2 regions of the Faecalibacillus intestinalis genome follow, and region 2 is predicted to be linked to the other one. Evidence: riboswitches for the same ligand, from Rfam matches in the RefSeq annotation. Region 2 holds a riboswitch; the other holds the start of a gene.
What was found. A riboswitch is a leader RNA that binds a small molecule or an ion and turns the genes downstream of it on or off. The one in region 2 is predicted to bind thiamine pyrophosphate.

Region 1 (4,545 bases), 400 kb from region 2:
GAAAAAGGAATTGCAGTTTATAGTGAAAATGAAGTAACAGAGGTTTTAAAATTAATAAATGGAGGAAAGTAAAAATGGGACATATTTTATGGGTAGAACCTGTATTTAAAGAAATGATTTGGGGAGGAAACCAACTTAAAGAAAAGTATGGTTATGCTATTCCAAGTGATCAAACAGGAGAATGCTGGGCACCTTCAGCACATCCAAATGGTGATAATAAAATCAAAGAAGGAGAATTCAAAGGACAAACACTTTCAAAAGTTTTTGATGAACACCGTGAACTTTTTGGAAATATCAAAGATAAACAATTTCCATTGCTTGTAAAGATCATCGATGCTTGTAATGATTTATCTGTACAAGTTCATCCAAATGATGAATATGCAGCTCTTCATGAAAATTCATTAGGAAAGACAGAATGCTGGTATGTATTAGATTGTAAAGAAGATACAAAGATGGTCATGGGACATCATGCTAAAACCAAAGAAGAACTTGTAAAAGCTATTGAAAATGATGATTATGATCATTTATTAAATAAGTTTTATATCAAAAAAGGAGATTTCTTTTATATTCCAAGTGGAACAATTCATGCTATCTGTAAAGGTTCATTGATCTATGAAGCACAACAATCATCAGATATCACATACCGTGTTTATGATTATCATCGAAAAGATAAAGATGGAAATGAAAGACAACTTCATGTAAAACAATCCATCGATGTGACAACAGTGCCTTATAAACCTTATGATCTAGCTAAACAAGTAGAAGAAACAATAGAAAATGGAACAAGAAAAGAACTCGTATCATCTAACTATTTAACATTAAATAAATATGATATGACAGGATATAATAAAGTCATCAATGATAAACCATTCCAACTTGTATCAATCATTGAAGGGCAAGGAACAGTAGAAGGAAAAGAAGTTAAAAAAGGAGATCATTTTGTTGTATGTTCAGATCAAAAAGAAGTTGATTTTGATGGAACAATGACAGTCATGATTTGTACATTATAATGAGATGTTATCATTGTAGTCATGAAATAAAAGATTCTGCTTTTGCTTATAAGGGTAGACAAGAATGTAAAGAATGTCATAGTATTTATCAAATCCATTTTCCTTCAGGAGTAGGATTTATTCCTATTGTGATTGCCTTTATACCGGCTTTATATATGGTAACAATTTTAAGATATGCATTTATTGTTGGACTTGCGATCTTTGTTATCTTTTATTGGGCCATTGATATTATTATGAATAATATTTTAATTTATTTAGGTAAATATGAAATTGAAGAAATTGAATAAAACTTGTATTTAAAAAAATAAAGAGTATCATTAAATATGTAAATAGAAACAGGGGAGCTTGTAGGCAGGCTGAGAGGAAGTCATCAAACTTCGACCCTTTAACCTGATATGGATAATGCCATCGTAGGAAGTCAACATTTCGATTTTTTTACAGGAGCATGTCTCCTGTTTTTTATTTAAAAAGAAGTATCCACATATGTGGCGGATTGAAGGGGAGCGCCTTGAATCTTGTATTAAGCGAAGGGAAGCTGTGTTCCAGCGTGAGAGGATACCACAAAGTATCGACCGAACTACCATAAAGTTATTTCATAAACGAAGTTTATGTTTTTGATGATGGGTAAGTTTGGTCATCTTCATATTTATGAAATAACTTGTAAAAAACAAGGAGAGAAAATATGTTAGAAGAAATGTTAAAAAATGTGAGAGAAAAAAGTCCACTCATTCATAATATTATAAATTATGTTACAGTCAATGATTGTGCTAATGTCGTTCTTGCATGTGGGGCATCACCAATTATGGCAGATGATCAAAAAGAAGTTGCTGAAATTACTTCGATTTGTACAGGACTTAATATTAATATTGGAACACTTAATACGCGAACGATTGAATCAATGGTCATTGCTGGGAAAAAAGCTAATGAACTTCATCATCCAGTTGTATTAGATCCTGTAGGAGTTGGAGCATCTACGTTAAGAACTCAAACAGCTTTAAAATTATTAAAAGAAATTCAGTTTTCAGTTATTCGTGGAAATATTTCAGAAATCAAAACTTTAGCTTTAGGAAGTGGTACAACGAAGGGTGTTGATGCTAATCTTGCAGATAAAGTGACAGCAGAAAATATCCATGAAGTTGTCAGTTTTGCTCAAGAGTTTTCTAAAAAAACAGGGGCAGTTATCGCTATTACAGGGGCTATTGACTTAGTATGCAATGAAAATATTGCTTATGCAATTTATAATGGTCATGAAATGATGTCTTCGATTACAGGAACAGGATGTCAATTATCAGCACTTACGGCTTCGTTTATTTCCGCAAATCCTGATTATTTACTTGAAGCAACAGTTGCTGCAGTATGTACCATGGGTCTTGCTGGAGAAATCGCACATGAAAGATTAACACCATTAGATGGTAATGCAAGTTATCGAAATTATATTATTGATGCTATTTATAATATGACTCCTAAGCAATTACAAGAAGGATCTCAATATAAAAAAATCTAACTAGATATGTGATTACTCTAAAATAATGAAAAGAGGAAGATTATGAAAACAACAGATAAGATGTTAGAAGCAACAAAAGAACTATGGAAATCTTATAATGAACATCCTTTTGTTAAAGGAATACAAGATAGTTCATTAGATAAAGATAAATTTAAATATTATATTATGCAAGATTATCTTTATTTAAAAGAATACGCTAAAGTTTTTGCGATTGGAGTTGCTAAAGCAAAAACTTTAGAAACAGCGAATCTTTTTGCTAAATATATTGCTGTAATGAATGGTGAATTAGATGTTCATAGTGGTTATATGGGAAAATTTAATGTAAGACAAGAAGAAATAGATGATATGAAACCATCACTTGATAATTTATCTTATACCTCTTATATGCTACGTGTTGCCTATGAAGAAGGAGAAGTAGAAATCTTGGCAGCTATATTATCTTGTGCTTATAGTTATGAAGTTATTGCGAAAAAGATTGTTGAAAATAATCCAAATTCAATCAATGATGAATTTTATGGGGATTGGATCAAAGGCTATGCTTCTAATGAATATGCTAGTGGTAATATTATTTTAATAGAAACAATGAATCAACTTACTAAAGATTATACAGAAAAACAAATTCAACATCTTATTGATATCTTTGTAGCATGTTCAAGATATGAACTTGCATTTTGGCAAATGTCATGGGATAAAAGTTGTTAGTAAATAAAAAAATGAAAGAGACAAAACATCTTTCATTTTTTCATTATAAAGAAAAAGAAGGAGAATTATTCTCCTTCATAATTTTCAACGTTATGGTAGATTTTATCTACATCGTCACAAGCATTTAAAAGATTCATTAATCTTTCAAATAATTCCATATCTTCACCTTCAAGAGATACATATTCTTGAGGTGTTGTAGCGATTTCTTCTACATCAAATTCAGCATTAGGACAAGCTGCTTCAATAGCATCTTTCATTTTATATAAATCAGTTGGTGCACCAGTTAATTCAATTGAACCATCTTCATGAGTTTCAATTTCTTGACAATCAGCTTCACCTTCCATTAAAGCTTCTAAAGTTTGTTCTTCATCTAATCCTTTAAAAGTTAAAATAGAATATGTATCATATAAATAAGATACTGAACCTTCATTTCCTAATTTAGCTTTAGATTTTGTAAATGCAGGACGTACTTGAGAAATAGTACGATTAATATTATCAGTTAAGCATTTAACAATAACAGTTGAACCACTTGGACCATATCCTTCAAATGTTTTTTCTTGATAATCTTCAGTAGCTCCACTTTTTACTTTATCAACTGCACGTTTAATAACGTCAGCAGGAACTTGTTCTTTTTTAGCTTTAGCAATAATTCTTCTTAATGCTAAGTTACCATCTGGATCAGTACCACCAGCTTTAGCAGCTAAATAGATTTCTTTTCCATAACGAGAATATAATTTTGCTTTTGCTGCAGCAGTTTTTGCCATAGCAACTTTACGCACTTCATGTGCTCTACCCATAAAAAAGCCTCCTTAATTGTATGTAATCTCAATACTTGGTTATTATAGCGAATACATCGAGGTTTTTCAAGGTTTAATATAAATGACAAACGAGTTTTGTTCATGTATAATGAAAAAGCAAATGAGGGATAAAGATGGAAACAATTGTTATTATTGGAGCAGGTGCAAGTGGACTTGCATGTATGAATGAATTAGTAAAAACAAATAAATATAATATTATTGTCTTGGAACAATCTAATAAAGCAGCTAGAAAAATACTTGCTAGCGGTAATGGAAGATGTAATGTTTCAAATTTGAATATGGATATTAAGTACTATAATCATCAAGACCCTTTAATAGAAAAATTAATTAAAGAATTTGATGTCGTCAATTTTTTTAAACAACTTTCTTTAAAACTACGTTATGAAAAGAACCTTGTTTATCCATATTCACTTTCAAGTTTATCTGTTAAAAATGCTTTAATGAAAAATATGGATAATGTATCGTATATCGATAATTGTGAGGTTCTAGCAATAAAAAAAGCTAAAACATA
Region 2 (4,545 bases):
TAACTAATTCTTCGTTTGTTGGAATAACGTAAACTTTAACTTTACTATTTGGCGTAGAAATTAAACGATCACCTTTACCATTAACGTTTGCATCATCATCAATTTCAATACCTAAAGCTTCAGCTAATAAATTACAAATTTCTTTTCTTGCAAAGAATGAGTTTTCTCCAATACCTGCTGTAAAGCAAATAGCATCAACTCCACCTAAAGCAATGAAGTAACGACCGATATAAGCAATAACTCTTCTAAAGAAAATATCTAAGGCAAGTTGCGCTCTTTCATTACCGTTGGCAGCAGCTTCTTGTACATCTCTAAAGTCACTTGATACACCAGAAACACCAAGTAATCCAGATTCTTTATTAAGCATCTTGATGACTTCTTTCATATCTAAACCAACTTCTTCGATTAAATAATCGATAACTGAAGGATCAACATCTCCAGAACGTGTTCCCATCATAATACCAGCAAGAGGTGTAAATCCCATAGATGTATTGATTGATTTACCATCTTTAACAGCAGTTAAAGAACCACCAGCTCCAAGGTGAGCAACGATAATACGTGAGTGTTTAGGGTTTCCCATCATTTCACGACAACGAGATGAAACATAGAAATGGCTTGTTCCATGAGCACCGTATTTACGTACTTTGTTTTCTACATAATATTTGTAAGGAATTGGATAAATATAACTTTTTGGTTCTAATGTTTGATGGAAAGCTGTATCAAATACAGCAACAGCTCCAGCATTAGGAATTGCTTCTTTAAAAGCATAATATCCAGTTAAGTGAGCAGGGTTGTGTAAAGGTGCTAATGATTTTAATTCATCAATTTTAGCAACTACATCATCATCAATGATTACTGATTGATCAAAATAAGCTCCACCTTGAACTACACGATGACCTACACCTTTGATTTCGTCTAAATCTTTAACAATTTCTTTTTTGATTAAAGTGTCTAATAAAAGTTGAACAGCAACTTTATGGTTTTCGATTGGTAAAGTTGTGACATCTTTTTCTCCATTATACTTAATAGTAAAAATAGAATCTTCTAAACCAATTCTTTCAATAACACCAGAAGTAATAACAGTTTCATCATCCATTTCAAATAATTGGAATTTTAAAGATGAACTTCCAGCGTTTACGGAAATAATTTTTGACATAACATTCAAGTCCTCCTTATTAATACTTTTCCATTATAACACCGACAAGGAAGAAAAAACTATAAAAAGATTGAAAAAAAGAAGAGATTGATTTATAGTAAGACTTGCCAGGGGCGCAAAATGCTGAGAAAGGTTAAAACCTTGTCCCTTATAATCTGAACTAGGTAATGCTAGCGTAGAGAGTGCAAAATAGTTTATTTGCCTTTTTGCGTATGTAAAAAGGTTTTTATTTTGCCTCATTTAAAGGAGGATGACTATGGAAGTTAAATTAACTACGAAGAATATGGCTTATATGGCAATGTTTGCGGCAATGCAAGTTGTTTTAGAATATTGCACAAAATTTTATGAGATGCCAAAAGGTGGTAACTGTGCTTTTTCGCTTGTTGCAATTATTTTATGTGGCTATTTGATGAATTGGGGTTACAGTTTGATTGTTTCACTTGTTTGTTTAGGTCTACATTTTGCTTTAGGACTTGCAACATTTTATGGTCCTTTATCGGTAATCTTTGATTATTTATTACCAATGGTTTTAATTGGACTTACACCACTTATTCCTTTATTAAAGGTGGGTAAGTATGAACTACCTGTTGGAATTATCGTAATGGGTGTTTTAAAAACGATTTGTCATTTGATTTCAGGATGGTATGCTTTCCAAACACCATTACAAGCAAACTTAACTTATAACTTACCTTATAATATTGCAACAATCATTGCTTGCTTTATTTTGTTTGTGATTTTATATCCAAGGCTTAAAAAAGCAGTTCATTTATAAGACTCGTTTCGAGTCTTTTTTTCTTTGAAAGAAAGATGAATTTGTGTATAATGTAAATGTTAATAAGGAGTCGTTTGGTGTGGAAGATATTGTAGGAAAGAAAATCTTAATACATGGATATAAACATAATGGTAAAATACATAGATGTTGGTCAAAGGGACTTGTTTTGCAAGAAACGGATGATCATTACATTGTTATTAATAATCGGACATTGGTGACAGAATCAGATGGCAGAATGTGGCATACACGTGAACCTGCTATTTGGTATATGCCCAAACATAAATGGTACAATGTCATTTGTATGATTAGAAAAACTGGAGTGTATTATTATAGTAATATTGCTTCACCAACTTTATATGATGGAGAGGCTTTAAAATATATTGATTATGATTTAGATTTAAAAGTATTTCCAGATGGAAACTATCGTATTTTAGATCAAGAAGAATATCGTCAACATGCTCGTGAAATGGGCTATAGTGATGAATTAGACAAAATTTTAAAGAAACAACTAGATGTTTTGATTGATTTAGCAGTAAAAAAGGGAGGACCATTTGATCAGAATTTTACTAAGAAATGGTATAGTTTTTATCAAGATTTAAAAGAGGGTTATTATGGAAAAAGTGATTACTATAAATAATAGAGATGAAACATTAGCTTTTGGTGAATATTTAGGAAAATTACTAAAACCGCATATGTTATTGACACTTAATGGTGATTTGGGTGCAGGCAAAACAACCTTTACTAAAGGAATAGGAAAGGGTTTAGGAATTAAAAGAATTATTAATTCACCAACTTTTACAATTTTAAAACAATATCAAGGAAATTATCAATTATCTCATTTTGATGCTTATCGTTTAGAAGGACAAAGTGAAGATTTAGGCTTTGAAGAAATTTTTGATAGTGATGATATTTGTGTGGTTGAGTGGCCAGAATTTTTAGAAGATATTTTACCTCAAGAACGTTTAGCAATGACGATAAAAAGAATCGATGATGATCATAGAGAATTTATTTTAAAACCAATTGGTAAAAAATACGAAGAACTTGTAAAGGAGATTGAATATGAAAACAATTGTCATGGATAGTGCTAATAAGTATTTAGTAGTAGCTTTATATGAAAATCAAAAATGTTTAGCTTCTTTACAAGAAGAAGGAAATCGAAAGCAATCTGAGTATGCAATCGTTTATTTACAAAAGTTATTACAAGAAAATTATTTAAAAATGAGCGATTTTGATGAAATGGTCATTACTATTGGACCGGGTTCTTATACCGGTGTACGTGTTGCTTTAACGATTGCGAAAACATTAAATGCAACGATGAATATTAAGGTAAAAACTGTTTCTTCTTTAAAGGCGATGGCAGGAATGAAAAAAGCTATTTCTATTTTAGATGCAAGAAGCCATAAATTATTTCTAGGAATTTACAATGAAGGAAAGGTTATTGTTGATGATTGTTTAATAAATATTGATGAATTTGAAAATTATCAAAAACAATATAGTGATTATGAAATTGTTGGTGATACACATTTAGTAGGAATACCTGAAAAAGAAGTGGATCTTGCCGATCATATTTATGCACTTTCTACTTTAGAAAAAGAAATAGAAAATGTTGATGGTCTTGTTCCAAGATATATTAAGGAAGTTGAGGCTAAAAAAATATGTCAATAAGAGAAATGAAAGTTGATGATTTAAAAAGAATTGTAGAATTAGAAAAAGATCTTTTTTTATCACCATGGAATGAAGAAGATTTTATACATGAATTAAAAGAGAATCCTATGGCGGGTTATTATATTCTTGAAAAAGAAAATCAAATTATTGGATACATAGGATTATGGTTTTTAGGTGATCAATGTCAAATTACAACAATTGCGACAGATCGACATTTTCAAGGACAAGGGTGTGCAAGCCAACTGATGGAATACGCTCTTGAAAAAAGTGAAGAATTACATTATCAAAATGTTAATTTAGAAGTACGTGTTTCAAATGTAAAAGCAATTGCTTTGTATCAAAAATTTGGGTTTAAAAATGTTGCTGTTAGAAAAAGATACTATAGCAATGGTGAAGATGCGTATTTAATGATCAAGGAATTGGAGGGATAGAGATGTCATTATTACTAGCAATTGAATCAAGTTGTGATGAAATGGCGATGGCTGTCTTAAAAGATCAAAGAGAATTTTTGAGTAGTGTCGTGGCAAGTCAAATCGACATACATGCAATGTATGGTGGTGTTGTCCCTGAAATTGCCAGCCGTAAGCATGTTGAATGTGTATCTGTTGTTTTAAAAGAAACGTTAAAACAAGCAAATATAAAAATGGAAGACCTTGATGCTATTTGTGTAACAAAAGGTCCAGGACTTGTTGGCTCTTTACATATTGGTTTACAAGTTGCTAAAACACTTTCTTTGGCTTATGATAAACCATTAATTGGGGTTCACCATATTGCAGGGCATATCTATGCAAATAATTATGAAAAAGATATTGTTTATCCAGCACTATGTCTTGTAGTCAGTGGTGGGCATACAGAGCTTGTCTTGATGAAACATCCTTATTCTTTTGAAGTGATTGGTGAAACTTTAGATGATGCTGTTGGAGAAGCATATGATAAAGTGGGAAGAGTTTTA

Region 1: it holds a riboswitch for thiamine pyrophosphate, as region 2 does, so the genes downstream of both, thiM (hydroxyethylthiazole kinase) here and Fi14EGH31_RS08970 (energy-coupled thiamine transporter ThiT) in region 2, are expected to answer to the same signal.

The regions. Positions count from the first base shown of each region.
Region 1 is NZ_AP024085.1:2,044,554-2,049,098, reverse strand. Features, by position in the region: gene Fi14EGH31_RS10995 (DUF523 domain-containing protein) at 1-72, shown strand, start outside; gene manA (mannose-6-phosphate isomerase, class I) at 75-1,010, shown strand; gene Fi14EGH31_RS10985 (hypothetical protein) at 1,010-1,297, shown strand; TPP riboswitch at 1,338-1,444, shown strand; gene thiM (hydroxyethylthiazole kinase) at 1,693-2,514, shown strand; gene tenA (thiaminase II) at 2,557-3,216, shown strand; gene Fi14EGH31_RS10970 (YebC/PmpR family DNA-binding transcriptional regulator) at 3,282-4,013, opposite strand; gene Fi14EGH31_RS10965 (NAD(P)/FAD-dependent oxidoreductase) at 4,148-4,545, shown strand, end outside.
Region 2 is NZ_AP024085.1:1,644,763-1,649,307, reverse strand. Features, by position in the region: gene Fi14EGH31_RS08975 (acetate/propionate family kinase) at 1-1,156, opposite strand, end outside; TPP riboswitch at 1,256-1,356, shown strand; gene Fi14EGH31_RS08970 (energy-coupled thiamine transporter ThiT) at 1,413-1,928, shown strand; gene Fi14EGH31_RS08965 (DUF402 domain-containing protein) at 2,008-2,565, shown strand; gene tsaE (tRNA (adenosine(37)-N6)-threonylcarbamoyltransferase complex ATPase subunit type 1 TsaE) at 2,540-3,010, shown strand; gene tsaB (tRNA (adenosine(37)-N6)-threonylcarbamoyltransferase complex dimerization subunit type 1 TsaB) at 2,988-3,593, shown strand; gene rimI (ribosomal protein S18-alanine N-acetyltransferase) at 3,584-4,024, shown strand; gene tsaD (tRNA (adenosine(37)-N6)-threonylcarbamoyltransferase complex transferase subunit TsaD) at 4,027-4,545, shown strand, end outside.